Regions from separate parts of the Ruegeria jejuensis genome, predicted to be linked through region 3. Evidence: riboswitches for the same ligand, from Rfam matches in the RefSeq annotation. Region 3 holds a riboswitch; each other region holds the start of a gene.

What was found. Region 3 has a riboswitch for cobalamin ahead of AB1E34_RS01850 (hypothetical protein). Riboswitches for the same ligand answer to the same signal wherever they lie in the genome.
Region 1: it holds a riboswitch for cobalamin, as region 3 does, so the genes downstream of both, AB1E34_RS15675 (energy-coupling factor ABC transporter permease) here and AB1E34_RS01850 (hypothetical protein) in region 3, are expected to answer to the same signal.
Region 2: it holds a riboswitch for cobalamin, as region 3 does, so the genes downstream of both, AB1E34_RS19295 (ABC transporter substrate-binding protein) here and AB1E34_RS01850 (hypothetical protein) in region 3, are expected to answer to the same signal.
Region 4: it holds a riboswitch for cobalamin, as region 3 does, so the genes downstream of both, AB1E34_RS16350 (DUF1636 family protein) here and AB1E34_RS01850 (hypothetical protein) in region 3, are expected to answer to the same signal.

Annotation. Positions count from the first base shown of each region.
Region 1 is NZ_JBGRUO010000013.1:91,238-98,559, forward strand. It holds gene AB1E34_RS15660 (thiamine pyrophosphate-binding protein) at 1-1,425, opposite strand, end outside; gene AB1E34_RS15665 (DUF302 domain-containing protein) at 1,494-1,967, opposite strand; gene cobF (precorrin-6A synthase (deacetylating)) at 2,049-2,792, opposite strand; gene AB1E34_RS15675 (energy-coupling factor ABC transporter permease) at 2,852-3,529, opposite strand; cobalamin riboswitch at 3,578-3,766, opposite strand; gene cobA (uroporphyrinogen-III C-methyltransferase) at 3,803-4,522, opposite strand; gene AB1E34_RS15685 (cobyrinic acid a,c-diamide synthase CobB) at 4,519-5,850, opposite strand; gene cobM (precorrin-4 C(11)-methyltransferase) at 5,843-6,637, opposite strand; gene AB1E34_RS15695 (cobalamin biosynthesis protein) at 6,634-7,017, opposite strand; gene cbiE (precorrin-6y C5,15-methyltransferase (decarboxylating) subunit CbiE) at 6,999-7,322, opposite strand, start outside.
Region 2 is NZ_JBGRUO010000019.1:58,788-66,109, reverse strand. It holds gene AB1E34_RS19310 (ABC transporter substrate-binding protein) at 1-1,195, opposite strand, end outside; gene AB1E34_RS19305 (ABC transporter ATP-binding protein) at 1,209-1,994, opposite strand; gene AB1E34_RS19300 (ATP-binding cassette domain-containing protein) at 1,991-2,788, opposite strand; cobalamin riboswitch at 3,121-3,320, shown strand; gene AB1E34_RS19295 (ABC transporter substrate-binding protein) at 3,463-4,479, shown strand; gene AB1E34_RS19290 (FecCD family ABC transporter permease) at 4,476-5,528, shown strand; gene AB1E34_RS19285 (ABC transporter ATP-binding protein) at 5,525-6,292, shown strand; gene AB1E34_RS19280 (pseudoazurin) at 6,307-6,732, shown strand; gene AB1E34_RS19275 (glutathione S-transferase family protein) at 6,729-7,322, shown strand, end outside.
Region 3 is NZ_JBGRUO010000001.1:311,519-318,840, forward strand. It holds gene AB1E34_RS01840 (protein-tyrosine phosphatase family protein) at 1-210, shown strand, start outside; gene AB1E34_RS01845 (ankyrin repeat domain-containing protein) at 338-1,873, shown strand; gene AB1E34_RS01850 (hypothetical protein) at 1,878-2,195, opposite strand; cobalamin riboswitch at 2,366-2,571, opposite strand; gene AB1E34_RS01855 (response regulator transcription factor) at 2,715-3,416, opposite strand; gene AB1E34_RS01860 (PAS-domain containing protein) at 3,413-5,281, opposite strand; gene AB1E34_RS01865 (AMP-binding protein) at 5,522-7,322, shown strand, end outside.
Region 4 is NZ_JBGRUO010000014.1:86,903-94,224, forward strand. It holds gene AB1E34_RS16340 (ABC transporter substrate-binding protein) at 1-723, opposite strand, end outside; gene AB1E34_RS16345 (ABC transporter ATP-binding protein) at 736-1,524, opposite strand; gene AB1E34_RS16350 (DUF1636 family protein) at 1,521-1,877, opposite strand; cobalamin riboswitch at 1,980-2,186, opposite strand; gene rpmD (50S ribosomal protein L30) at 2,417-2,605, opposite strand; gene rpsE (30S ribosomal protein S5) at 2,618-3,193, opposite strand; gene rplR (50S ribosomal protein L18) at 3,309-3,668, opposite strand; gene rplF (50S ribosomal protein L6) at 3,680-4,213, opposite strand; gene rpsH (30S ribosomal protein S8) at 4,225-4,617, opposite strand; gene rpsN (30S ribosomal protein S14) at 4,631-4,936, opposite strand; gene rplE (50S ribosomal protein L5) at 4,956-5,519, opposite strand; gene rplX (50S ribosomal protein L24) at 5,512-5,823, opposite strand; gene rplN (50S ribosomal protein L14) at 5,823-6,191, opposite strand; gene rpsQ (30S ribosomal protein S17) at 6,269-6,499, opposite strand; gene rpmC (50S ribosomal protein L29) at 6,504-6,710, opposite strand; gene AB1E34_RS16410 (hypothetical protein) at 6,932-7,322, opposite strand, start outside.

The DNA.
Region 1 (7,322 bases), on a different contig from region 3:
CCCCCGCTGTTTCAACTCGATCAAAGCGAGGCTGGCATCCACGAAGACCAGAAAAATCGGGTTGCCGCCGAGTTCTGCGGCGGTCGAAAGCTCTCCGGCCACCATCAGAAAGCCAGCATCGCCGGAAAAGCTGATCACGTGTCGGTCCGGTTCGGCGAGTTTCAACCCGATCGCCATGGGCACCGCGCAACCCATCGTGCACAGCGCCGAGGACTGGATCAGCCCGCGCGGTTCGCAGCAGCCCCACATCTGGCTGAGCAGGATGCGATGCGCCCCGCTATCGGCGGTGGCCAGCGTCGTGTCCGGCAAGGTGGCGCAGGTCTCGGCAATCACAGCTGCCGGTCCCCATTCGTCATCGGCGGGGAAGGCCGCAGCCAGCGCGTGTCGGGCCGCATCGGGTTCATTCCCGGGCCATGTCGGGCGTGCCGGGATGCCCTTGGCAAGGACCTCCAGCGTGGCGGCGGTGTCGGCTACGAGGTTCACCCCGGCCTGATGCATATAGTGATCGTTGGGCACCGCCGCGATATCAATGACATTCTGCGTGGCCGGGTCCCAGATCTCGCGCCAGCCGGGGCGCATCTCGATCGGGTCATAGCCGATGCAAAGCACCAGATCCGCACCTTGCACCAAGGGCACAAGATGGCTGTCGGCCAGCGGCGACAGGCCCGCGCCGCCCAGGCAAAGCGGATGGTCTTCGGGGATCACGCCCTTGGCCTTGTAGCTGGTCACGAAGGGAATGCCGAAATGTTCCAGAAAGGCACGGGTCACGCAGGCAGACCCGTCATAAAGCACATCCAGCCCGATGATCGCGATGGGCCGCTCGCTGCTCGTCAGCCATTTGCGCGCCTGTTCCACCTCGGTGCCGCAGGGAGCAACCGGGGCTGCGGGCGCAAGGCGGCGCAGGCGCGAGGGGGTGACCTGCGCATCAGCGACCGAGATCGGCACGTCGATATGGACCGGGCCGCAGCGCTGTTGCATTGCCAGCGACACCGCCTTGTCGGCCACGGTATCGGCGCCTTTGGCGGTCATCCGGAACGTGCCCTTGGTGATCGGGCGGAACACCTCCTGGTGGTCCATCACCTGATGAGTGTAGGTCAGCGCCTCATCGGCATCGACGCAGCCGGTCAGCACGATCATCGGCACCCGGTCCTGCTGCGCGTTGGCGACCACGTTGATCCCATTCATCGCGCCTGGCCCCAGTGTGGCAAGCAGGATGGCAGGCGCGCCGTCTCGGTGATGTACCGCCTCGCCCATGAAGCCCGCCGCATTCTCGTGCTTGGCCAGATGGAAGGTGATCCCGGCCTTTTCCAGCGCATCGACCAGCGTCAGCACTTCGCCCCCCGGCATCCCAAACGCGTGGCGGCATCCCGCCTCGTAAAGCCTGCGGGCCAGAAGGTCAGCGGCGCGAATGGTCTGGTTCTGCATCGAGGGGTCTCCGAACAAACTTTGAGCGGAGATTGCGCGTTGCGCGCCCGGAGGCAAGTGGAATCACGTCACTGTGACGTCGCAGCAGACTTGGCGATGGTGTCAAAGCGGCCATCCAGCTCTTGTCCGATGGCCTGCAATTCGCTGCCACCCTCTGCATAGGGAGCAAAGACAAAGGACGGTGTTTTGTAGGACAGCGTGGCCGTCCCGTCCGCATTTTCGGTCACATAGAGCCGGATCGGCGCTTCGATCATCGCCGCGGTCGAGGTGTTCAGGACGCGCACCGCAAAATCGTTATTGAAGACCCCAATGACGCGATTTCCGGGTATGGTGATGCCGCGCGACGCTGCCGCCTTGGTTGGCCCGGCCTGGGTCACGACGATCAGCCCGTTCTCTTTCACCGCAGCTTTTACATCATCGACAAGCTGGTCGTAGGATTTGCCGGTCGGCAGCACCGCCCATCCCTCGCGCGCAGCCATATCTTTTGCATGAGCTATGGTGGCTGCCCCCAGCGCGACAACAAGACAAGCGATTCTGAGCATGGCATTCTCCCGATCTGTCTCGCCTTGATGCCATGTTACGGGGGCGGGCGGAATCACAATTCCGTGGATCGGACCTCCGGCTCAGCCCGTGCGCTTGCGCAGCAGATAGATATCCATGATCCAGCTATGCTCGGCGCGGGCTGCGGCGCGGGTGTCGATGATCTGCCGGGACACCTCATGCAGCGGGCCATGGATCAGAATCTGTTCCTGCATCCCGACAAACGCGCCCCACCAGATGTCATAGCGGTCGGGATCGAGTGATTGAAACGAGCATTCACCGTCCAGCATGACGGCGACAGAGGTGACCGGATCGGGCCAACCCTCGTCGCGGATGCGGCGTCCGGTTGTGACGATATAGGGCGCGCCCAACTCGTTGATCGGGATTGCGTGGGCGGCGGTCAGCGCCTGAATGGCGGTGATGCCGGGAATGACCCGGATTGCCGGTTTCGGGTCCAGCCGATCCGCGATGCGCAGCGAACTGTCATAGAGCGAGGGATCCCCCCAGATCAGCAGAGCGACGCGCTTTGCGTCCTTGTGGCGCGCGATGGCCTCCTGCCAGCGCCGCGCGATGGCGTCATGCCATTCCTCGACCCCTTGCAGATAACCGTCATCCGCCCGACGTTTGGGGATGTCGAAATGGGCCAGCGGCGGCGGTGTGGCGCTTAGATCATTGATGATCTGCTCGCGCAGCCCAGCCAGATCCTCTTTGCCGCTTCCTTTGCGCGGGATCAGGATCAGATCCGCGTCACAGATCGCGCGCGCGCCCTCGCGGGTCACGTGATCCGGGTTGCCAGTGCCGATGCCGATCAGGAAAAGCTCTTGCATAACAGACAATGGCTCCGGCCTGTGTCGAGCCGGAGCCATCCTTTGCAGATTAGATTGGATCAGGCCGCGTGATAGAGGCGCGGGGTCACCAGGCCGGAACCCTTCATACCCTTCAGCGACTTGGCACCGGCCAGAACCGCAAGGTCAAAGACCGGCTCGATCAGCACGACCAGCATATAGGCCAGACCAAAGCTGCCAACGGCGGCCATGTTCTCGGCGCCGAATCCCTGACCGTAGAAGGCCCAGAAGGCGACCCAGGCGATCACGCCGCCCTGATAGGCTGCCGAGAGCTTCAGAACATCCGTGTAGCCCAGATCGACATAGGCGACGTTCTTCGGCAGCGCGCGCTTGGCCAGCGCATGGATACCAAAGAGCGGCACCAGCAATGTGGTAATGTTCACGAAATACATCGGCACGTCGCTAGGCGCGAAGAGCAGGCCCTGAATGGCCAGGCCAGCGGCCAGACCAACCGCAGCGGGCGCGACGCCCAGAATCAGCAGCAATGTGGTGCCCAGAATGAAGTGGACCTCAGAGATACCGACCGGGAAATGCGGCAGCACCTCGAAGAAGATAAAGACGCTCAGCGTGGCGGCGATGGAGCGCGCAATGAACGAGGTCGCGGCGCGTTCTTTCAGATCGTCTGCGATCAGTTTCAGAGAATACCCAGCGGCAGCGGCTGCTGTACCGTAGGCGAAAATCATTTTTGCGCCATGCACGACGCCCGGTTCGATATGCATTTACTGTCTCCTTCCCGCCATCCCCGGCGGATACGCGTGCCGGTTGTCCGGCTGTTTCCAATCACGGCAGGTTTCCTGACTCACGGATCGTCACAAGCGAGGGCCTTCCCGGCGATATGCCAGTGGCGATTGCCACGCTTGCTTCCCGATTACAGTTGCGGGGGCAGTCGGGGATTTGCACCCCATTCCCTTTTCCCCGGGCCTTGCGGCCCGAGCACCGTAACCGCACTCTTGTCTTGCCAGCCCCAATTGCGTCAACCCCAAAAGCGGCATTCATTCGTCGGCGAGCGGCCCATAAAGGATTAACGCTGGCGCGGTGCCGATTTCAGCGGCGAGTTTTTCCGATAACGCCCCCATCGTCGTCCGATGCAGCGCCTGATCCGGGGTCGAGACGGATTCAGCCAGCAATGCAGGCGTGTCCAGTGGCAGGCCGTTCGCGTGCAGCGCTTCGACCAGTAGCGGAAAGGTACGCTTGCCCATGAAAATCACCGTGGTGGCCATCGGGTCGGCCAGTGCGGATAGATTCAGATCTTCGGGCAGCTTGCCGCTCACATCATGGCCGGTGACGAATTGGACCCGCCGGGCGGTCAAACGCCGGGTCAACGGGATGCCCGCCGCTGCCGCTGCCGCGCAGGCGGATGGAATGCCGGGGATGATTTCGTATCCGATCCCGGCCTCGCGCAGGGCCACCAGCTCTTCCTCCAAGCGTCCGAACATGCCGCCATCGCCGGATTTCAGTCGCACGACGCGGGCGCCGGTCTGCGCATACTCCACCAGCAGGCGGCTCACATGGTCCTGTTTGGGCGAGGGGCGACCGGCCCGCTTGCCCACCCCCACCAGATCGGCCTCCTCGCGCGCATGGCTCAGGATCGGGCCGCTGCTTAGGTCGTCGAACAGAACCGCGTCGGCCTGTTGCAGCCGGTCCACCGCCTTGAGGGTCAGCAGCTCGGGGTCACCGGGGCCGGAACCGACAAAAGACACAAACCCGCTCATGAGCGCGCCTCGGCGATCAGGTGAAAGAATGTGCCCGTCACATTGCCGCGCAGCGACCCGGTTTGCGGGCCTTCCACACCTTCGGCATCGACCACGCGGGCCAGCGGCGCATCGGGCTGTTCGACAATCGAGGAATAGTGGAACTCATGCCCGCGTAAGACGGCTCCGGCTTCAAAACCGGGCATTGGCGCGGTCAGAGTGGCCTTGCGGTAGCCAAGATTGAACTTGCGCTTCTCATAAGAGGTCACCAGCCCGAGCAACCCCGCCATCTCGTGTCGGTTGCCCTCCTTGTCGATCAGCGCCTCACCCAATGCCATGTAGCCCCCGCACTCGCCGTGTACCGGTTTGGTTTCGGCATGTCTGCGCAGGCCGGTCAGATAGATCTGCGCCCCCGCAAGCCTGCCCGCATGCAGTTCCGGGTAGCCGCCGGGCAACCAGACCAGATCGGCATCTGTTGCCGGGGCCTCGTCACCCAACGGCGAGAATGGCAGAATCTCCGCCCCTGCCGCACGCCATCCTTCCAGCAGATGCGGGTAGGTGAAGGAAAACGCAGCATCGCGGGCCAAGGCGATCCGTTGCGCCGGAGGACGCGGCAGCGCGGCTGACGATGGCCCCTTGGGGCTTGAGGAAGACGCGGCCCCCTTGATCGCCTCCAGATCGACATGTTCGCGCAAAAACGCCGCATAGCCCGCGATGGCGCTTTCCAGGTCGGGATGCTCCACTGCCTGGATCAGACCCAGATGCCGTTCGGGCAGCGTCAGGTCGCCCCGGCGCGGCAGCACGCCCAGAACCGGCAGGCCCGCGCGCTCCATGCCCAGCCGCGTCAGACGTTCGTGGCGCGGGCTGGCGCAGCGGTTCAGGATCACACCGGCAAAGGGCAGGTCCGGGTTATACATCCGAAATCCCAGCGCCGTGGCCGCCGCCGATTGCGCCTGACCGCCCACATCCAGCACCAGCACAACCGGCCAGCCCATACGCAACGCGGTCTCGGCGCTGGTGCCGTGGCCGGTCTCTCCGGGCTTTGCCACCCCGTCGAACAACCCCATGGAGCCTTCGGCCACCACTATGTCGGCCCCCGCCACCTGCGCCGCGATGCCGCCCAGCAGCGTCTCGTCCATTGCCCATGTATCGAGGTTTAAAGACGCGCGTTTCGCCGCCGCCAGATGAAAGGCCGGGTCGATATAATCCGGCCCGCTCTTGAACGGCTGCACTGCCAGACCGTCTTCGGCCAGCGCCCTGAGCAGTCCCAGCATCACCGTGGTCTTGCCGGTCCCCGATGAGGGCGCCGAGATCAGCAGGCCGGGAGGGTTTGTCATCGCCTCAGTCATCCCCGTGGCTCCAGCTGGACCACGGGCTTTCGGCGCTTTGCGGTCGGTAGCGGCGGTCATAGGTCTTGGAGTAAAGGCAGCTTTCGTCAAAGCCTTCGCCTGCCAAAGCCGGGCCGACCAGAATGAGCGCGGTGCGTGAGATACTGTCGTCCAGCGCCGCCTTGAGGGTACCCAGCGTGGCGCGGATGATCCGCTCATCGGGCCAGCTAGCGCGGTAGACCACCGCCACCGGGCAATCCGCGCCATAAGCGGGGGTCAGATCCGCTATCACCGTGTCGAGATTGCCGATCGACAGGTGAATGGCCAGCGTCGCCCCGGTGCGGGCGAAGTTTTCCAGCGTCTCGCCCTCGGGCATGGACGAGGCGCGCCCCGGCGTGCGGGTCAGCACCACCGATTGCGCCAGGCCGGGCAGCGTCAGCTCGGTTCCCAAAGCAGCGGCGGCGGCAGCAAAGGATGGTACACCGGGAGTGACGCTGACGGGAATGCCCATCTCTTTCAGCCGCCTGATCTGTTCACCCATGGCAGACCAGACCGACAAGTCCCCGGAATGCAATCGCGCCACATCCTTGCCCTCGGCATGGGCGGTGGCGATCTCGCCCATGATCTGATCCAGATCCATCGGCGCGGTGTTGATGATCTTTGCGCCCTCGGGGCAATGGCCCAGAATCTCTTCCGGCACCAGTGAACCGGCATAAAGGCAGACCGGGCAGGCGGCGATGATATCGCGCCCGCGCAGGGTCAGCAGGTCTGCGGCGCCCGGTCCGGCGCCGATGAAATGAACGGTCATGTCTGTCCTCCGATGGCGACCGCGCAGGTGGCGAGGCGGTCGGTCGAGATATATCTGGGGGCGATCAGGCGCGCATCCGGCCCGGCAGCGGCAAGTGCTGCGGCCTCGGCCACGCTGCCGGTGCCGCGTTCGGTCGCGCTGCGTTGGGACTGGGTGAGTGTTCTGGCCGCGCTCAAGACGGCGGCCTCAACGCGCAGAACGGGTACATGCAATTCCGCGGCCAAAGTTCTCAGGGCAGGGTGCGCCGCCTTGTCGTCGGCCGTGGCCAGCGCGGTGACAAAGTGATCTCGCGCTGCGCGTCGATAGACATCATGCAGGCTTTCCGCTGTCGCGACAGAGGCAAATCCGAACCCGGCCACGATCATAGTGTCACACTCCATTGCACCACCGGATAGGCTGCTTTCCAGCCCCGGCGCGGCCCGAGGGGACCTGCCTGCGCCAATTCGATCCGCAGCAGGTCGCCGCCCAGCTTTTCGTGCCAAAGGGCCAGCAGCGCCTCGCTTTCCAGCGTCACCGCATTGGCGACCAGCCGTGTGCCGCTTGGCAGATAGGCTTTGAGCCATTCCAGCAAGGCCTTGCTCAGCCCACCGCCGATAAAGACGATATCGGGCATGGGTAATCCGGCCAGCGCCCCTGGCGCTTCGCCCTGCACCACATTCAACCGGTCGACCCCCAGAGCGTCAGC
Region 2 (7,322 bases), on a different contig from region 3:
AATCACTGACCATGTAGGACACCGGATCACCGCTATCGAGCACGGTGGCACGTGACAGAATAATGAGGTCGAAATTACCAGCCAGCATGTCGGCCTCGATATTGGCGTATTCGCGGACATCCTGAGTGACGTCGAAACCCGCCTCGCCCAGCATTTGGGCGACCAGTACGGCGACTTCGGGCAATTCGGCCCGGTCAGTATAGGTGCCAAGCGTGATCTTGGTGCCTTCAGGGGCCTTGGCTTGGACGTGATCGATCGGCGTTCGCAAGGGGTTCGCCCAGGGTAGCGCCGGGCCGAACAGACCGCGCGCGACGTCGGCCCGCCCTTCATAAACGGTCCGGACGATAGCGTCGCGGTCAATCGCATCACGTACCGCGCTGCGCAGGGCGGGATCGGTCAGCGGGCCCTTCTTGGAGTTCACGTAGAGCGTATTGGTGCGCGGCATCGGGACTTCGTGAATCAGAGCCGGGTCGATCAGCGCAGCCTGGCTGACCGGAACGGTTTCGACCACCTGCGCGGTACCGGTGCGCAACGCGGCCCCTCGCGCGGTGCCATCGCCTACATAGTCGGCATCGATGCCCGCTAGCTTGGCACGCTCACCCCAATAGTCGTCGAACCGATCCAGATGCGCGCTCGTCACGCCGTTGATTTCCGTCAGAACAAACGGGCCGGTCCCTGCTCCGGTCGGTGTCACGACACCTTTTTCGCCATAGGCTTTTTCAGCCAGAATCGCGAGCTGCGGGCTGGAGAGACGATTGGGTACCAAAGGATCGACGGCCTCGGTGCGAACGATCACGGCATTGCCATCGACCTCAACCGCCATCTCGACCCCATCAAGAATGCGCGGCTTGGGCGCGGCCTGCGTTGCCGCCAACAACGCGGCTGCGACCTGCTCCGGGGTCAGATCGGTGCCATCGTGAAACTTGACGCCGGACCTGATCACAAACCGCCACGTATGATCGTCAATTCGGCTCCATTCGGTTGCCAGCAAGGGCTGCGGTTCACCGTCGGCGTTCAGGCGGATCAGTGTTTCCGCAGTGGACCAGCGGGACAACTTGAAGGCGTCGTCGGATAACGGGCTCAACCCCGAGCGCGGCGGTTGCAGCATTGCGACACCGATGCGCGGGTCTTCGGCATGCGCAGCGCCTGCGAGGCTCAGGCCGACGAGCGCGGCGCTTAGAAGGGTAGATTTCATTGGGGGTCCTTTCTTATGCCGCGGCGATCATCGGCGGTGCGGCGTTTAACAATTCTTGCGTATGCGGGTGGTGCGGGTCGCGCAGCAGGTCGCGGGTGGGTCGATCTTCGACTATGCGGCCCTCTTGCATGACCAGTATCCGCTGGCACAGTTCAGCCAAAATGGAGATGTCATGTGACACCATAAGGAAGCCTGTGCCTTGATCTGTGGAAAGGTCTTTCAGCACGCGCGCCACCTGGGCGCGGATGGTCATATCCAGCCCACTGACCGGCTCGTCCGCCAGCAGGAATACAGGGCGCATCGCAATGGCACGGGCAATCGCTACGCGTTGCGCCTGCCCGCCAGACAACTCGCCCGGTCGGCGCGAAAGGAAACGGTGATCCAGGCCAATGCTGGCGAGCGCCTGTTTTGCGAGTTGTTCGGGGTTCCGGTCGATATGCAGGCGCAGCAACGGTTCGGTCACGAGTTGTAAGACCGTCATGCGCGGCTCCAGCGATCCCGCCGGATCCTGCGGAATATACTGCACCATGCGCCGATACCAGCGCAGCGACGCGACTGAACCTGGCAGGACGGCGCGCCCGTCACAAAAGATCTGCCCGGCCTGCGGGGCTTCAAGCGCAAGAAGGCATCGCAGCAGGCTGGACTTTCCAGAGCCGGACACGCCAACCAGACCGACTCGGTCGCCTGCGTCGAGATCGAAGGAGACTTCGTGCAGCGCGGGCGCCGGCGGTGTCTTACGCCAAAACCCGCGCGGCGCCGGATACGCAAGCGACAGGTTACCTATCGACAGGAAGGTCATCCGTACAACCTCTCGCAGGCGATGCCGCAGTTTCTGGCTGAGGCGATCAACTCACGCGTATGCGCGTGCTGAGGATCGGTCACGAGCCGTTGCATCGGTGCGTCCTCGACGATGCGCCCTGCCTCGATGACAAGGGCGCGGTCACATAGATGCGCGGCTGCGTGAAGGTCATGGGTAATCAGCAACAGGCCCGGCCCGCCGGGGGCTTGGGTGACGTCGCGCAAAAGCCTCAGGATCTGAGCCTGCGTCACCACATCCAGCGCCGAGGTGGGTTCGTCCCCGATGATTGTCTGAGCCTTGCAGGCGACGGCCATCGCAATACAAACCCGCTGTCGCTGACCGCCCGACAATTCGGGAGAACACCGCCGCGCGATCTGCTCAGGCTCGGGCATGCCGACCCGCGCCAGAAGGTCGATGCTTGCTCGGCGCGCGTCCGCGGCACCCAAACCTGATTTTCGCAGCGGTTGTTCAAGCTGATAACCGATGGTTGTCAACGGGTTGAGCGCCGCCTGCGTATCCTGCATCACCATCGCCGGCCGTGCTGATGCGGGCCGCGAGAGGGCCGGCGTGCGGGTGACATCAACACCGCCAACGTCGATCCGCCCGGTGATCTCGGCCTGCGGCGGAAGCAGGCCCAGAGCGGCCCGTGCCGTCATGGACTTGCCGGATCCGGATTGGCCCAGCAGGGCAACCCGCTGACCCGGTTCAAGCACAAGATCGATACCGTTCAGGATCGATTGCCCATTCAGAGAAACCGTTAATCGGTCAATGGACAGGCAAGGGGAAAGCGCCACGATTTCACACAGAATCTGGTTCAGATTTACCTGTGATAGTATAACGTATCAGCAAGCTCAAGTGGCAGAATCGCTGGTAATTGACCCTCTGATGCGATCTTGGGTTTGATGTATCTTGTGCTTATTGGCGCTGCCCGGGCCGTAAGACCTAAGCCGACAAGAAGCGGTTTAGGCCTTGCCAAGTTGCATAGCTGACGATCCGCCGATACTTGTCGCTCAACAAGGGCCCAAAAGCTTCGTTGCGGCGTGCCAAAAGGGGCAGCGTTGCGCTAGCAGAATTGACGACTGACCATCTTTGGATGATTTCGAATCTTGACGATACAGCCCTGAGATGTCATGCGCGGTTTGTCGGTGTCCATTCGGACCTAACAGGGAATTCGCCATATGGGTCAGACCCATATGAACCGAAACTGCCCCCGCAACTGTAGGCGGTGAGCCAGCTCTGAACATACCACTGGGCCAAACGGTCTGGGAAGGTCAGGGCCAGCTAAGATCCGTCAGTCAGGAGACCTGCCGACGTAAACCTGAACCACCGGGCGGGGTTGCTCGGGAAAGGATCGTGATGCGACTGACACCTTTGTGCCGTGCATGGATTAGTGCACTTGCCTGCCCGGTTGCTGGCCTTTTTCTTTCTGTTTTCAAACCCCGGCATCGGATTTACCGGAGCCAAGACAATGACATCCAAATTCATCACCCTGACCGCGCTGGCCGCTGTGCTGAGCGCACCGGCCTTTGCGGATAAGACCAGCTATCCGCTGACCATTGAGAATTGCGGCCACACGCTGACCTTCGACAAGGCACCCGACAGCACCGTGACCATCGGGCAGTCCACGACCGAAATCCTGTATCTGCTGGGCCAGCAGGACAAACTCTCGGGCACCTCGGTCTGGTTCAACCCGGTCCTGCCCGAGTTCAAAGAGATCAACGACAAGATCGAACGTCTGGCCGATAATGATCCCAGCTTTGAAAGCGTCGTTGGCAAGAAACCCCAACTGGTCACAGTCATGTATGAATGGCATGTGGGAGCCGAAGGGATCGTCGCCACGCGCGAGATGTTTCACGATGTGAACGTGCCCACCTATGTGATGCCCACCGATTGCGCGGCCAAGGATAACTCGGTTGGGGTCGATGGCACACGGTCGGAACTGTTCTCGACCCAGCAATTGTACACCAGCATCGAACAGCTTGCCGAAATCTATGATGCTCAGGATGCGGGTGCCGCGCTGGTAGACGATCTGAAAACCCGCGAGGAACAGGCCATCGCCAAGGCCGCAGGCCTGAACCTGCCAGAGGGGTCCTCGGCGCTGTTCTGGTTCTCGTCGGCGGATATGGAGTCAGACCCTTATGTCGCCGGTCAGCAGGGCGTTCCTGCTTACATGATGGACAAGCTGGGTGTCGATAATGTGGTTACCTCGGGCGAGGAATGGCCGCTTGTGGGCTGGGAAACCATCGCCAAGGCTGATCCGACCTTCATTGTGATTGCCGAAATGGACCGCCGCCGTTTCCCGGCGGACGACGTCGAGAAAAAGCGCGCATTCCTTATGAGCGACCCGGTCGCCAAGGAAATGACCGCCGTCAAGGAAGGCCGGATCATCACCATCGACGCCCATGCCATGAGCCCGACCGTCCGCGCCATCTATGCATTGGAGCAGATCGCGGATGAACTGCCTGCTTTTGGTCTGACCCAATGACGGCAATTGATCGGCCACTTGCGCGCCGGTCGCTGTGGCACTGGGGGCTGGTCGTGCCCCCGGTGCTTCTGGCCGCGCTGTTGTTCGGGGCCGCTTTGGGGGAAACCAGTATTCCACCCGGCGTGGTACTGAAGGTGCTGGCCAACAAACTGTTTGATGCGGGCTATCCCGTCGACAAGATCGACGAGGGCATCATCTGGAATTACCGCATGTCGCGCGCGGTTGTGGCCGCCTGCTGCGGCGCGGGGCTGGCCCTGTCCGGCGTGATCTTGCAGGCGCTGCTGCGCAATGCGCTGGCCGATCCCTATCTTCTGGGCATCTCGGCGGGGGCCTCAACCGGAGCCGTCGCCGTCACCGTGCTGGGGCTGGGCGGCGGGCTGATCTCGCTGTCTGCAGGCGCGTTCATGGGTTCCCTGCTGGCCTTCGCTTTTGTCGCGCTGCTCGCCCATGCTGCGGGCGGCGGTGTCGGCCTGCGCGCGGCGGGGGTCATCGTTTTGGCCGGGATCGCCGGGTCGCAAATGTTCAACGCATTGACCGCCTTTCTGATCACCAAATCCGCCAATGCGGAACAGGCCCGCGCCATCATGTTCTGGTTGCTGGGCAATATGTCCGGTGTGCGCTGGCCTGACGTTGCCAGCGCGCTGCCCGCTGCAATGTTTGGCATCGTGGCCTGCCTGTGGAACACCCGCGCTCTGGATGCGTTCACCTTTGGTGCAGACAGCGCCGCCTCGCTGGGTATCGCTGTGAAGCGCGTGCAACTGACCCTGATCGGTATCGCCGCGCTGGTAACCGCCGCCATGGTTTCAGTTGTCGGGGCCATCGGCTTTGTCGGCCTTGTGATCCCGCACGCCATGCGCTTTGTGGTCGGCCACCGGCATGGCCGGTTGGTGCCCGCCTCGGCGCTCGCCGGAGCCGTCTTCCTTATCTTCGCGGATGTCATCTCACGCATGATCATCCCCGGACAGGTTTTGCCTATCGGGGTCGTCACCGCCCTGGTCGGCGCGCCCGTGTTTGCCCTGATCCTGATCGGCGGGAGAACGTCGCCATGATCCTGTCGTGCCAAAACCTCGGCTGGGAGACGCGCGGGAAACCCATCGTCAGCGATATTTCCTTGACCGTGAACGAAGGCGAAAAGCTGGGGCTGATCGGGCCAAACGGGTCGGGCAAATCCACTTTGCTGCGTATGCTTGCGGGCATCCGCACGCCCTCCAGAGGTTCCGTGCATCTGGGTGGCCAGAGCATGGCCGGGATGCGCCAGCGCGAGATCGCGCAAAGATTGGCGCTGGTTGAGCAACATGCCGACACTGCCGACCGCATCACCGTACGCGATGCGGTCGAATTGGGCCGCACCCCCTGGCTGTCGGCGTTGCGGGGCTGGGGCGCTCAGGATGATGCGATTGTTGCGCAGGCGCTGGCCGATGTGGACCTGTCGGGCTTTGGGCACCGACACTGGCACACGCTGTCCGGCGGCGAACGGCAGCGGGTTCATATCGCCCGCGCGCTGGCGCAGCAGCCGCAAATCCTGCTGCTGGACGAGCCGACCAACCATCTGGATATCCGACACCAACTGGCGATCCTGCACATGGTTGCGCGCCTGCCCGTAACCGCCGTGATTGCGCTGCATGATCTGAACCAGGCGATGCTCTGCGACCGGATTTGCATTCTTGAGAATGGCCGCCTCAAGGCCAGCGGAACCCCGAAAGAAATTCTGTCAGAGGGGATGCTGCGCGAGGTGTTCGGCGTCTGCGCCCACTTCCTCACCGACCCGGCGGATCAATCGCAGGTCATCCGTTTCCACACAGCCATGTCATAGCCAAAGGACCCAACATGCGTTTACTCGTTGCCCTCATTGTTTCTATCTTACCGTCCGTTGCGCTGGCAGAGCTGCATGAGGTTGAGATGCTGAACCGCGATGAGACCGGCTCGATGGTCTATGCCCCGAGCTATCTGAAGATCGCGCCCGGCGACACGGTGAAATTCCTCGCCACACGACCGGGCCACAACGCTGCCAGCATCGATGGTATGGTGCCCGGTGGCGCCGAGCCCTTCAAAGGCAAGATCAATGAAGAGATCGAGGTCACCTTTACGGTTCCCGGCATCTACGGCATCAAATGCACGCCGCATTACGCGATGGGCATGGTCATGCTGATCCAGGTCGGAGATGGGCCAGCGACCCCGGATACCCTGCCCGACGACCTACCGAAGCGCGCGAAGGACCGTCTTCTGAGCTATATCTCGGCGCAGCCGCAATGAAACCTTACCGATTGATCAACCGCCTTGGCTCGGGTGGCTTTGTTGTTGAGGCTGCTCTGACACTGGCCGACATACCGTTCGAACTCGATCTGATCGCATCCGACCCGTCCTCGCCATTGCCCGATCAGTTCCGCGATCTCAATCCATGGGGGCAAGTGCCCGTCCTGACCACGCCCGAGGGCGCGGTTCTGACCGAATGCGCCGCCATCCTGTTTTATCTCGCCGAGAGGCACAGATCGCTTCGGTACGGGCCAAACCTGTTTGTCGAAGATGTTTCCCGCTTCTATCGCTGGACCAGCTTTCTGGCGACCAATGTCTATGAAGGTATCCTGCGAAAAAGCTACCCTGACAGATACGCGATTGACCCCTCTATTCCGCAAGAGCAGCTACGCAACGCCATAAGGACCGCCGCCAGGGCCCGCACGCACCGGGCTTTGCATCTTATCGAAAACGAACTCGCGGATAGCGCCTTTCTTTGCGGGATGAGGCTGTCTCCGGCTGATATCTTTCTGGCTATGCTCTCGGCTTGGCACAACCCGCAGCCAGATCTGCCGCGCTGCAACGCAGTGACAGAATTTGTCGCCAATCAA
Region 3 (7,322 bases):
GGCGGACGGGTTCTGGTGCATTGCCGAGGCGGCTGCGGTCGGTCCGGCATGGTGGCCTTGCGACTGATGATCGAATGCGGCGAGGCGCCCGAGGCCGCTCTGACCCGTCTGCGCGCCCTGCGTCCCTGTGCCGTGGAAACCGACGAACAGATGCAATGGGCTATGGCCGCACGTCCCCGAACTTGTCCTGCTCCGCGTCGCGCCATATGATACCGGTGCCGACTGGGCGGCAACCGGGTCCGCGGAAAGCTGTATCAGCCCCCTTCACCGACCAACGCGATATGCGGTTTTTTCTCTCCCCGATCAGCGGACCACCGGGGCTGTTTGAGGAAAACCCATGACCCATTCTCTTGACCACCGCCGCCGTCAGGCAAAGACGCTCAGAAAAGCCTTTGCAGCAGGGGATGCGCGCGCAATAGAGCGCGCTAATGCTGTTCTGGGACAGACGCCAACACTCCCCCATAGCGTGGCCTTGCACGTGATCGCCCGCGAGGCAGGGTATGAAAGCTGGCCCAAGATGAAGTTCAGCATCGAGACCGCAGACATGCAGCGAGAGGCGCGTGCTGAACAGCTCAAACTGGCGCTGTTTCAGGGGGCCGACTGGCGTGTGGCGCAATTGCTGACGCAAACGCCTGATCTGGCGGATGACGCCTTCGGCCTGCTTTGCGCGCTCTATCGGATTGATGCGGTCAGAGACTGGTTGAACCGAGATTCGAGCATCGTCCACCAAACCGTGCAAGGCCCCCGCAGACCGATCCTGCATCTGGCCTTTTCCAGACACATCCAATCCCACCCTGAGTTGGAACGCGACATGATCGCCGTGGCAAACGCGCTGCTTGCGGCGGGCGCGGACGTGAATGACGGCTACCCCTCGGAACCAGGCAGTCCACATCTGCTTTCGGCTCTATACGGGGCGATTGGCCATGCCGATAACATGGTCCTTGCCCAGTGGTTGCTGGATCACGGGGCCAATCCAAATGACGGGGAATCGCTCTATCACGCCACCGAACTGGGTCACCACAAAGGCCTGCAAATACTGCTGGCCGCCGGTGCCGACCCACGCGGAACCAACGCGTTGCTGCGCGCGCTGGACTTCAACGACCATGAGGCGGTGCGCCTGCTGCTGGACCATGGCGGGCAGGTCGAAGAGTTCAACGACGCGCCGGTTGGCGGAGAGGAACCCTGGGTCATGCCTGCCCTGCATCAGGCCGCGCGACGGATGTGTGACGGCCCGATGATAGAACTGCTGATGGCCGGTGGTGCCGATCCAAATAGGCTCTATAAAGGCTATTCTGCTTATGGGTTCGCGCGAGTTTATGGGAATGTACCGCTCGCCCGTGCGATTGAGGCTGCGGGCAACGTTCAGCGCCTCACCCCAGAAGAAGAATTGCTCGCGCAGGCGGCAGAGGGGCGGTTGCAGCCCGGCGCGCATCTGGACCCGACGAAGCTGCCTGAAGAATACCGCACCCTGATCCGCACCATTCTGCATCTGCCCGGTAAGCTGGAGCATGTGAAACGCCTTGTTGCGCTTGGGCTGAACCCTGAGGCACCGGATCGTGAAGGGCTCACCGCCTTGCAGGTCGCCGGATGGGAAGGGTTACCGGAGATGATGCACTATCTTTTGACGCTGTCCCCTGATCTGACCCATGTGAACGGTTATGGCGGCGGGCTAATCTCGACCATCCTGCACGGGGCTGAAAATAACCCGGAGCGCAAGCACCGGGACCACGCCGCCTGCGTGACGGCAGCGCTGGAAGCGGGCGCGCCACTGGGACGCAACCAGATCGAAGCCAGCAGCGATCCCGCACTGACTCAGATCATGGAAGACTGGGCCGCGTTACATCCCGATCAGGTCACAGTCACAGTGCCATAGCGGTTCACGCGGCGGCATGCGCCGGGTGCGCCTGCTCAATCTGGGGCAGGCGTACTTCGACCATGGCGCAGGGCGGCGTGATGCCCGGAGCGGGAAAACCTTGCCCCTCCGGGTCCATCATCGCATCCGCATAGAGGGCCATGACGTCCAGATCGGTGGTTTCCGCAACGCCCGCATACATCCGAATGCGCGCATGATTGGCCCGGTAGACAGCGCTGCAATCGTGCCCGCAATGGACAAGCTGCGCGTTGCCCTCGATCTCGAAATCCGCCGCCGTCACAGAACGGGTCGATGACATGGCGGTGGCCAGCCTGTCGACCATGCGCGCCAGTGCCGGACAGGGCTTTCCCGTTCTTAGACACTGCGTCGCCGCAAAAGTTTGGTTGTTCTTCGTCCAGATCACATCGCGCCCTCCGCGCTAGCGGAAAGGGGAGGTGGACGTCCGTGACCTTGTGCAGTCATCAGACCCGCACCGGACACCCCGCCCGCGTTCGAGTTTCAGTTCCGATGGCAGGTCTCCTGACTTGCGGGTCATCGCTTTGCCGTCCTTCCCGGCCGTTTGGCCAGTGGTCTTTCGGCATCGCTCTCCGCTTACAGTTGCGGGGGCAGTCGCGGATTTGGCCCATGCGAGGCCGCACCGCGTTCCCTTTTCATCCCAACCACAGATGTGGTGTGAGAACCATCACACAACCGCTAGCCCTTGCTACCTGAGTCTGTCAAGCGACTCTCGCAGCCACACAAGCTTCATGCGGCCATAGCCGCGCGCGACATTTTAAGCCGAACCTTTGCGTCGGCACGAACGCAGCCCTCAATAACGACTTTGTTGCCCGATTTGACCCTATTAGAGCCACTCGACATCGCCTAAAAAGATATATCCCGCGCCATAGATCGTCTTGATCAGCCGGGGATTCTTTGGGTCTTCACACAGCTTGGTGCGCAGCCGGGATATGCGCACATCCATAGCGCGGTCAAAGCTCTCACCCGCCGCACCGCCCAACGTCTCCTGCATCTGAGCGCGGCTGATCAGCCGTTTGGGGCTTTCCAGAAACAGCCGCAACACCTCGCCCTCGGCATGGGAAAACGGCGTTTCGCAGCCATCGCTGTCCTCCAGCAGATAACGGTCAAAATGCGCGGTCCAGCCGTTGAAATGCGCCGTCTCGCCTGCGGGCGCGGGCGTCTTCGGGCCACGCAGACGCGCGCGCACCCGTGCCACAACCTCGGCCGGATCGAAGGGTTTGGTGATGTAGTCATCCGCGCCCAGTTCCAACCCGGTAACCCGGTCCTGCACCTGTGCCCGGCCCGAGATGATGATGACCGCCGCACCCTGTTCCAGTGCCAGCCGATGGACCAATGCCAATCCATCAGTGTCGGGCAGCGACAGATCGACCAAGCACAGATCCGGCGTCACCCGTTTCAGCGAGGCTTCGAATTCGCGGGCGCGGGCAAAGCACTGGGTGCGAAACCCCGCCTCTTCCAGCGCCTCAGTCAGGATCTGGCGGATCGCGGGTTCATCATCGAGGATGGTCACCAATGCGTCGGTCACGTCCGGGCCTCTTTGTGGATCAGTGCCGACAATTGATCGGTTCCGAACGGTTTGCGCAAGACCGGCGCGCGCGCGATCGCGTCGCGGTAAAGCGGGTCGGAGGCAGGCAGCGAGGTCATCAGAATGCAGGGCAGATCGGTGGGTAGCCGCGTCATCAGATCCAACCCCGTCGCATCACCTTCAAGCCGGATATCGGACAGAACCACCGAAATGTCGCCGATATCAGCCGCCAGCGCGCAGGCCTCATCCGCCGAGGTCGCCTCAATCACCGAATGGCCCAGTTCGACCAGCATGTCACGGAACCCTGCGCGCAGGTCTTCGTTATCCTCGACCAGCAGGGCCAATCCGCCTTTCTTATCGGGGGCAAGGCGATAAGGCAGGCGTACCACAACGCTGGCGCCCGCCGGCGTGTTCGACAGTTGCAGATCGCCACCTGCAAGTTTGACTGTGTCATAAACCATCGGCAGGCCAAGTCCGGACCCCTCGCCGCCCTTGGTGGTAAAAAACGGGTTCAATGCCCTATTTAGAGCCTTTTCAGAGAAGCCGGGCCCGGTATCCGTGACCGCCAGTTCCAGCCAGGTTTGCCCGATGCAATGGGCACTGACAGTGATCTGGCCCGTGGCCCCGCAGGCATCGCGGGCGTTCAGAACGAGGTTGAGCAGCGCATCCTGCACCATGCCGGGATCGAGCATCAGGTGTAGGCCTCTGGTGTGATCCAGCACCGACAGCCCCACGCCGCGCGGCAGCGACGGCGTTGCCAGCAATTTGAGGTCCTGCAGGATGCCTCCCATATCCACCGCCTCGGGCCGTAACGTGCGGGTTCCGGTCATGTCGGCAAGCCTGTTCAGCAGCCGCCCACCCCGGCGAGCGGCGGTCTGGGTGGCCGCCACAAGCTCGGCGGCCTCAGGCGGCAGGCTCATCTTTTCCAGCTTGCCCTGCATCCCGAGGATGATGGTGAGCAGGTTCGAGAAATCATGCGCCAACCCGCTGGTCATCTGCGCGGCCAGCGCGCGCCGCCGTGACTGCTGCAGCGCGACGCGGGCCTGGGTTTCTTCGGTGATATCCATCGACAGAATAAAGACGCCACCGCTCTGATCAGAGGTAAAAGCGACCCTAATGCGGCGGGAATCGTGGTCTTCGGTAAACTCGAACACTGTATTCTCACCACCATAGGCGGCGGTCAGATAGGGCTCGATCCGCGCGTAGGCGGTGCGGCCAAGAGCGTCAGAGATATGCAGACCGAGGATGTCCGACGGACGCCCCGGCATCACCGCGCTCAGTCGCCGGTTCGAATAGGTGTAGTGGCCGTCTGCATCCACATGAGCGATATGTGCGGGCATCATCTCGGTCGTCAGGCGGGTGCGCGCCTCGATCTCGGTCAATTGCCGCTTGGTTTCTTCCAGCGCCTTGTTACTGGCGGCCAATTGCCTGTTGGTCGCGGACAGCTCTTCGGCATGAGCTATCAATTGATCCGAGAGTTCCTCGGACCGCGATTGCAGCAGTTCCTCCACCCGCTTGGTTCGGGTGATGTCAGTATAGACCGCCACCCAGCCGCCCTGCGGCAGCGGCGATCCCTCGATCGAGATCACCTGCCCGTTTGGCCGCTCGCGTTCCAGATAATGCGGCTCGAAGGCAAGCGCCTGATCGACGCGATCCTTGACCAGATCTTCAATGTCATGGGTTGTGCCATATTCGCCCTTCGCGGCAATGAACCGGATCGTGTCGGCAAAGCTCGCACCCGACGTAACCAGATCATCAGGCAGGTCGAACATTTCCTGAAAGCGCCGGTTCGACAGCACCAATCGCAACTCGCTGTCATAGATCGACAGCGCCTGTGCGATCAGGTTCAAGCCGGCTGTTGTCATGCGTTTCGCGCGCTGGTCGCTCTGGTCCAAGGGCCACCTCCCGGCCAAAGACCTAGCACCGGATCGCCCCGCGGCACAGGGGCATTTGGACGCTGAGATGCGCTGTTACAATTCGTAAGATTTGGGAAAACATCAGGAAAAAGTTGACCGCAAGATTTTGCGACGTTCCTAATAGGGGCAGAATCGCACCAAGCGATCTTTCCGGTCGATGCAAATGACCGGATTGGGAGGAGAAGAATTTTGGCTACCACGCAGTCGGGTGCCGAAGGGTTGCAATCCCTTCCGGCGCTGCTTGAACGCAATGCAACGGCTTTCGCGGATGCGCCGGCCTATCGCGAAAAGGAACTCGGCATCTGGCAATGCTGGAGCTGGGCCGAAACCCAAAAAGAAATCGAGGCTCTGGCGCTGGGCCTGATCAATCTGGGCGTGCGAGAGGGCGACTTCATCGCCATTATCGGGCGCAACCGTCCTTACCTGTACTGGTCGATGGTGGCTGCGCAATCTGTTGGCGCGGTTCCGGTGCCGCTCTATCAGGACGCGGTGGCTGAAGAGATGGCCTACGTGCTGAGCCATTGCGGCGCACGTTTTGTGATCGCCAGCGATCAGGAGCAGGCCGACAAGGTCATCGAGATCCAGGATCAGCTGCATCAGTTCGAACATCTGATCTATCTCGACGCGCGAGGGATGCGGAAGTATGACCACCACCAATTGCACCAGTTCAGCCATGTGCAGGATCAGGGACGTGCTGCCTATGACGAATGGATCACCGACCTGAACGAACGTCGGGGCAAGCTGACCTATGACAGCACCTGCGTGATGCTCTATACGTCGGGGACCACCGGCAAGCCCAAGGGCGTGGTGCTGTCGAACCGCAACGTGATCGAAAGCGCCAAGAACGTCTCGGAATTCGATGGGCTGACCAGCAAAGAGGACATCCTGTCATACCTGCCGATGGCCTGGGTCGGCGATTTCATCTTCTCCATCGGGCAGGCTTATTGGTGCGGTTTCTGCGTAAACTGCCCTGAAAGCGCCGATACGATGATCACCGATCTGCGCGAAATCGGCCCGACCTATTTCTTCGCCCCACCCCGCGTGTTCGAGACACAGCTGACCAGCGTGATGATCCGGATGGAGGATGCGGGCACCCTTAAAAAGCGCATGTTCCACCACTTCATGTCCCACGCCAAAAAGGTTGGTGGGCTGATTCTGGACGGCAAGCCGGTCGGGCTGGCGGATCGCCTGAAATATGCCATCGGCAACGCATTGGTCTATGGTCCGCTAAAGGACACGCTTGGGCTGGGACGGGTGCGCGTGGGCTATACGGCGGGCGAGGCGATCGGGCCCGAAATTTTCGAGTTCTACCGCTCGCTGGGCATCAATCTGAAACAGCTCTATGGCCAGACCGAGGCCACCGTGTTCATCACCGTACAGCCTGATGGCGAGGTCCGGGCCGATACTGTGGGCGTGCCTGCACCGGATGTGGAGATTCGCATCGATGACAGCGGCGAAATCTTCTATCGCTCGCCCGGTGTTTTTGTTGAGTATTACAACAACCCCGACTCCACCGCCTCGACCAAGGATGCCGAGGGCTGGGTGGCCACCGGAGACGCGGGGTTCATCGAAGAGGATTCCGGCCATCTGCGGATCATCGACCGCGCCAAGGATGTGGGCAAAATGGCCGATGGCGCGATGTTCGCGCCAAAATATGTTGAGAACAAGCTCAAGTTCTATCCCGACATTCTAGAGGCGGTGCTGTTCGGCAATGGCCGTGACCGTTGTGTCGCTTTTATCAACATCGATCTGACCGCGGTCGGGAATTGGGCCGAACGCAACAACATCGCCTATGCCTCCTATCAGGAACTTGCGGGCCATCCCCGCGTGTTAGAGACGATTCAGGAGCATGTAGAGACTGTGAACCGCTCGGTTGCCGAAGATCCGATGCTGTCGGGCTGCCAGGTGCATCGCTTTGTGGTGCTGCATAAGGAACTCGATGCCGATGACGGCGAAATGACCCGCACACGCAAGGTCCGCCGCCGGATCG
Region 4 (7,322 bases), on a different contig from region 3:
CGCTTCCCAGGAACTCCGACCCCAGCTTGTGTCCATGTCGTGGGTGACATTCTCTCCCCCTGCTGCGGCGATCATCGCATTCGGGATGGCAAACTTGCCCGCCGTAAAGGGTGCGTCCGCCGGGCCATCCAGCAGAAATACACGGGGCTTTGGCAGATCAGCCGTTTGTGTCTGGATTGCTGTCAGGTCCTCTTTCCAGCCGGAGACCAGAGCCTCGGCCTTGTCCTCGACATGCATGACCTTGCCCAGTCTCAGGACATCATCAAACAGAAGGTCCATGCTGGCCTCTGGGCGGTCCTTGTCCAGATGGACACAGCTTTCCGTCAGGATCATGGTCTTGATGCCGAATGGCTTCAGCGTATCCGGCGTCACATCGCCGCCCGGCTTCATGCCATAATACCAGCCCGCGAAGAACAGGTCGGGTTCAACGGCAACCAGATTCTCAACCGTCGGGTATTTCGGCGCAAGCTCCGGGATATCGCCGCGCAGCGTGTTAAATTCCGGGCTGGTCTTGTACCACCCGGTGATCCCGGTCAGCCCGACGATCTTGTCCTGCAACCCCAGCGCAAAGGCCATGTCGGTCATGTTCATGTCATGTACGACCAACCGCTCGGGCTGGGTTTCAAACACCAGAGGTTCACCGCAATTGTCGACGGTGACCTCGTGGGCAGACGCGCCGCTTGCCATGGCTGCGGCCAGCACCACGGACCAGATATGTTTCATCGGGAAATACTCCTAGGATTGGGTTGAAACAGCTGTTTTCCGGATATCCAGCGCCGGGATCACGCGGCCTTCATGATGAAAACACAGGTAATCGACGCCAAAGGTTTCGCGCACATGCTGAGGGGTCAGTACATCGCTCACCGCGCCAAAACCGGTCAGTCGGGTGGATTTCATCAGCGCGACATGGGTGGCGAATTCCGGGATCATCACCAGATCATGGACGATCATCACCACGGTGATGCCCAACTCGGCAACCAGCGACAGCATCCGCCCCTTGGCGTCGGGATCTAGATGGTTGGTCGGCTCATCCAGAAACAGCAGCGACGGGTTTTGTGCCAGGGCACGGGCGATGTGTGCGCGCTGACGCTCCCCGCCTGAGAGCTGAACCATACGCTTCCCGGCCAGCGCGCCGAGTCCCGTCATGTCCAGAATACGGGTTAGTTCGCTGGCATGTTCTTCGGTCGAGCGATCCGCCCGGATCGGAATCTGCCCCAGCGCGACGTAATCCCGCAGCGTCAGGCGACCGTCCGGTAGTTCTTGCTGGCTGACCACTGCGATCATCCGGGCACGGTCTTTGGCTGAAAGCTCTTTCAGTCTGCGCCCTTTGATCCACACATCCCCAAAGGCCAGCCCTTCGGCGCCACAGAGCATGTTCAGCAAGGTGGTCTTGCCGGCTCCGTTTGGACCCGCAATCGCAAGAATGGCGCCTTCGTGCAATTCGAAAGATACGCCCTGCAGCAGAGCCTCACCATTCAACGCGTGGTATTCCAGATCCTTGGCGATCAGAAAGGCGGTTGTCATGACGGCGCCTCCTGTGCAATCCGGGGCATCCGCGACAGGGTTTTGGTCAAGAGCGGGCGCGGGCGATCGGTGGCGTTGGTCCAGCCATCCGGGCTTTGACGGTATTGCTCGGCAAATTGCGCCAGCGCGTCGATGTCTTGCGCGGTCTGGATGTCGCCAAACAGGTACTGCGCCTTGTTGTTGGCCTGGAACCCGACCGTCGCCGGGCGATCGCAGCCAGCCATACAGTCGATAGCGCGGATCGCAAAACCCTTTGGCAGCCTGTTCGCCAACATGTCCCGCATGGAGCCGACCGACGGGCCACCCTTGCAGGTCTCGCAGATCAGAAGGAAGTGGTCAGCTGTGTCCGGCATTGCCCGCTCCGCTTGTGCCCAAGCGCAGACGGAAGGTGCCGGTCATGTACACACGTTGCAAACGTGCCATCAAAGCCTCCTTCCAGGACGCCCCGCCCCGGGTTGGTTGAACATGTGATGGCAGGTCTCCTGACTTGCGGGTCATTGCTCGGCCATCCTTCCCGGCCATATGACCAGTGGCTGATTGGCTTTGCTCACCACTTACAGTTGCGGGGGCAGTCACGGACTTGGCACTACTTGGTGGACCTCACCGTATTCCCTTTTAATCCCTTGGGTGCACCATAGGGAACCATCTGGGGACTGAGTGCCCGAGGCCACGAGATGTGTCAATACGCGCTAAACATTTCGACATCTCGAATTGCTCGTGTGGAAAGACAGCTGACGTGTGCTCGGTCCCGGCCCTGCTGGATCGGATTTGGGAGTGATATGTCAGAAAATCGTCCTAAAAAATCAAACCCCTGCCGAGAGAAACTCGGCAGGGGTTCGTTTTATGCCCCAAGGGCGTTCCTGTATTGCTAGACGGGGGTTAACCCCACCTATCAATCGCGTTCTTCGATGATCTCAACCAGATGCGGGATCTTGTTGACCATACCACGGACCGAAGGAGTATCCTCCAGTTCGCGGGTCTTGTGCATCTTGTTCAGGCCCAGGCCAACCAGTGTTGCGCGCTGGTCTGCGGGGCGGCGGATCGGGGAACCGATCTGCTTGACGACGATGGTTTTTGCCATGTTTCCGTCTCCTTACGCTTCAGCGGCTTCAGAGGCAGCAGCCGGTGCTTCGTCCCGCTTGGGCAGGATGTCGGCAACCTTCTTGCCACGACGCTGCGCAACCGAACGGGGGCTCTGCTCTTTCTGCAGGCCGTCCATGGTGGCGCGGATCATGTTATAGGGGTTCTGCGAGCCAACCGACTTGGACACAACGTCCTTGACGCCCAGCATCTCGAACACGGCACGCATCGGACCACCGGCGATGATACCAGTACCTTCAGGCGCGGTCCGCATGACCACTTTACCGGCGCCGTGACGGCCTTCGATATCGTGGTGCAGGGTGCGACCCTCGCGCAGTTGCACGCGGATCATCTGGCGCTTGGCCTGCTCGGTTGCCTTGCGGATGGCCTCGGGCACTTCTTTTGCTTTACCCTTGCCAAAGCCGACACGGCCTTTCTGATCGCCGACAACCACCAGAGCGGCGAAGCCAAAGCGCTTACCACCTTTTACGGTTTTCGACACACGGTTGATCGCAACCAGGCGATCTGCAAATTCCGGAGTTTCGTCGCGGTCACGACCACGGCCCCGGCGATTATCACGTTCTGCCATTTTGGCATCCCTTTCATAAGTGGTGCTAGCGGCACCGTTTGTTCAATCCAAGTGAGCCCCGACTGTCGCCGAGGCCCCCGGATCATCGGGGCGATTCGAAAACCGCCCGCAAGTCTTAGATCTTCAGACCACCTTCACGCGCAGCATCGGCCAGAGCCTTCACCTTGCCGTGGAACAGGAAGCCGCCACGATCGAAATAGGCCTCTTCGACGCCTGCCTTCTTGGCACGCTCGGCGATGGCCGCGCCCACTTTGGTGGCCGCTTCGACGTTGTTCTTGCCGACCAGACCCAGGTCTTTTTCCAGGGTCGAGGCCGAGGCCAGGGTCACGCCACGTACGTCGTCGATCAACTGAACAGAGATGTTCTTGTTCGACCGGTGCACGGACAGACGCGGGCGACCCGCGTTGACCTTGCGAAGTTTGTTCCGAACGCGCAGGCGGCGCTTCAGAAACAGGGTTCTTTTGCTGTTTGCCATTGTTTGCGTCCTTACTTCTTCTTGCCTTCCTTGCGGAAGATGAACTCGCCCTTGTAGCGAATGCCTTTACCCTTGTAGGGCTCAGGCTTGCGCCAAGCACGGATTTCCGCGGCGACCTGACCGACCTGCTGTTCGTCGATCCCTTCGACGGTGATTTCGGTCTGCTTCGGAGCAGTGATGGTCACGCCCTCCGGAGCGACGTAGTCAACGTCGTGGCTCAGGCCCAGGTTCAGCTTCAGGGTGTTGCCCTGCATCTGCGCCCGGTAACCCACACCCTGGATCTCAAGCTCTTTCTTGAAACCCTGGGTCACACCGGTCACCAGGTTGGCAACCACGGTGCGGGACATGCCCCACTGCTGACGTGCGCGCTTGGATTTGCCACGCGGCACGATGGTGACGACATTATCCTCGACGTTGAGGGTCACATCGTCGGTCGCGGTGAAGCTGCGGGTGCCCTTGGGGCCCTTCACTTCGATGGTCTGACCCGACACAGCGGCGGACACGCCACTGGGCAGCTCGACCGGTTTCTTACCAATACGAGACATTGCAGACCTCCTTAGAAGACGGTGCAGAGCACTTCGCCGCCAACGTTGTTGGAGCGTGCGTTCTGGTCCGACATCACACCTTTCGGAGTGCTGACAATCGACACGCCCAGACCCTGACGGACCTGCGGGATGTCATTGACGCCCATGTACACGCGACGACCGGGCTTCGAGACCCGCTTCAGTTCGCGAATGACAGGGGTGCCTTCGTAGTATTTCAGGCTGATTTCGATGGCCGGATGACCGTTGGTGCCGGTCGTCTTTTCATAGCCACGGATGTAGCCCTCATCCGCCAGCACGTCCAAAACCCAACCGCGCAGCTTGGAGGCCGGGGTGGAAACGGTGGACTTGCCGCGCATTTGCGCGTTGCGGATACGGGTGAGCATATCGCCGATAGGATCGTTCATATCTGTCTCTCCCTTACCAGCTCGATTTCACCATGCCGGGGATCTGACCAGCAGAGCCCAGCTCGCGCAGCGCAATACGGCTGACCTTGAGCTTACGATAGTAAGCGTGGGGACGGCCGGTGAGCTGGCAGCGGTTGTGCAGACGGGTTGCCGAGCTGTTGCGCGGCAGTTTCGCCAGTTTCAGACGCGCTTTGAAACGCTCTTCCATCGGCTTGCTTTCGTCATTCGCGATCTCTTTGAGCTCGGCGCGTTTGGCAGCATATTTGGCCACCAGGCGCTCGCGCTTCTTCTCGCGTTCGATCATGCTTTTCTTAGCCATGTCTTTTCCTTCCCGCGCTTCAGCTGTTGAAGGGCATGTTGAATGCTTTCAACAATGCCTTTGCTTCAGCGTCGGTTTTCGCTGTGGTGCCAATTACGATGTCCAGACCCCAGGCCTCATCGACCTTGTCGAAATCGATCTCGGGGAACACGATGTGCTCTTTGATGCCCATGGCATAGTTGCCACGACCGTCGAAAGAGGTGCCCGAAACGCCGCGGAAGTCACGGATGCGGGGCATCGCGATGGTGATCAGGCGATCCAGGAAATCGTACATGCGGTCACCGCGCAGGGTCACTTTCGCACCCAGCGGCATGTCCTCACGAACGCGGAAGCCGGCGATCGACTTTTTCGCTTTGGTGATCACGGCCTGCTGACCCGCAATTGCGGTCAGGTCTGCTTGCGCCGACTTGGCTTTCTTGCTGTCTTTGACCGCTTCGGCACCGCAGCCGATGTTCAGAACGATCTTGTCCAGCTTGGGGATCATCATCTCGTTCTTGTAGCCAAACTCTTCTTTCAGAGCGGCACGGATGGTGTCCTTGTAAGCGGACTTGAGGCGCGGGGTATAGGTTGCGTTATCAAGCATCGATCACGTCCCCCGTGGTCTTGGCGAAACGCACCTTCTTGTCACCTTCCATGCGGAAGCCAACGCGGGTCGGTTTGCCGTTTGCATCAAGATAGGCCAGGTTGCTCAGCTCGATCGGCAGGGCCTTGGGCAGGCGGCCGCCTTGTTCGCTCTGGGACTGACGGGTGTGGCGGATGGCGATGTTCAGGCCATCGACAACGGCTTTGCCGGCTTTCGGGTCAACGGAGGCGATGGTGCCTTCCTTGCCCTTGTCCTTGCCGGAGAGCACGACGACCTTGTCGCCTTTTTTGAGTTTCGCAGCCATCAGAGCACCTCCGGAGCCAGCGAGATGATCTTCATGAAATTCTTGCCGCGCAGCTCGCGAACAACGGGGCCAAAGATACGGGTACCGACCGGCTCGTTGTTGTTGTTGAGGATGACGGCAGCGTTGCGATCGAAACGGATCGCGGTGCCGTCTTCGCGACGGACTTCCTTGGCGGTGCGTACGACGACGGCCTTGCGGACGTCCCCTTTCTTCACGCGGCCGCGCGGGATGGCTTCCTTCACCGAGACGACGATGACGTCGCCGACGGAGGCGTATTTACGCTTGGAACCACCCAGGACCTTGATGCACTGAACTCGGCGGGCGCCGGAGTTGTCAGCGACATCCAGATTGGTCTGCATCTGGATCATGTGGTTTCTCCCGACCTGTGGGGGCTGGTCTTGTTAGATCCCCCAGGGTTTCGACTAAAAGGAAAAGTCCTGGGGGCTCACGCCTCCAGAACTTCCCAACGTTTGGTTTTCGATTTCGGCGCGCATTCGATGATGCGGACCGAGTCACCTACCTTGAAGGTGTTCTTCTCATCGTGCGCCCGGTATTTCTTGGACTTACGAATGGTCTTTTTCAGAACCGGATGCGTGAAGCGGCGCTCCACCGAGACGGTTACGGTCTGTGCGTTGGCGTCGCTGGTTACGGTGCCTGTAAGGATACGCTTGGGCATCTGATTACTCCTCGGATGCCGCGGCAGCGGCCTTTTCATTCAGAATGGTCTTCACGCGCGCAGCGTTGCGGCGGGCCGCCTTGATGCCAGCGGTGTTTTCCATCTGGCCGGTGGCCTGCTGAAAGCGCAGGTTGAAGCTTTCTTTTTTCAGATTGGCCAGGTCCTCGCGGAGCTGGTCCGGCGTCTTGTCACGCAGTTCGTTGGCGTTCATCGCCCTCTTCCTTTTCTCAAAACACCAGAAGGCCCCGAATTGCCCGGGTGACCTTGGGCCTGGTGGATGAATGATAAAAACGAATCCCCCGACAAAGCCGGGGGAGCCGCAAGATGCCGCTCTATAGGGGGTTCGGGTGTGGGTGGCAAGGGAAAGTTTTGGCCCCGCGAAACTATCTACGTCCCGACGCCGCACTCGCTTGGAATATCACCAAACTGAGCTCACTTCTTGGTCGCCAATTCCACCTTCGCAATCGACAGGTCAGCATAGGATATGCTCAGCAAGTCGATCACTTTGTCGCCCTTGGTAAGCCGGAAAACCCCGGGCCGAACGAACGTACTCTTATAACCAGCCTGCCGAAATGCCTCTTCCAATCGCGGCAGGAACACTGGCACTACATCACCTTTTGGCGAAAACTGGAAAACACATTCGTTGTATTTTCCACTAGAGAAAACGGACGTGTTTTTGCTCCCCCAAAAGCTGACACTCATATTGAGGTCTGTACCAGATTGCGTCAGCGGAGATTCACCTTTGACCTGACCAAGCACTACACTGCGCGAACGGTGTGATGAAAAGTGTTTCACAAACCCCGCCTGCTCCAATGCGGCAAGG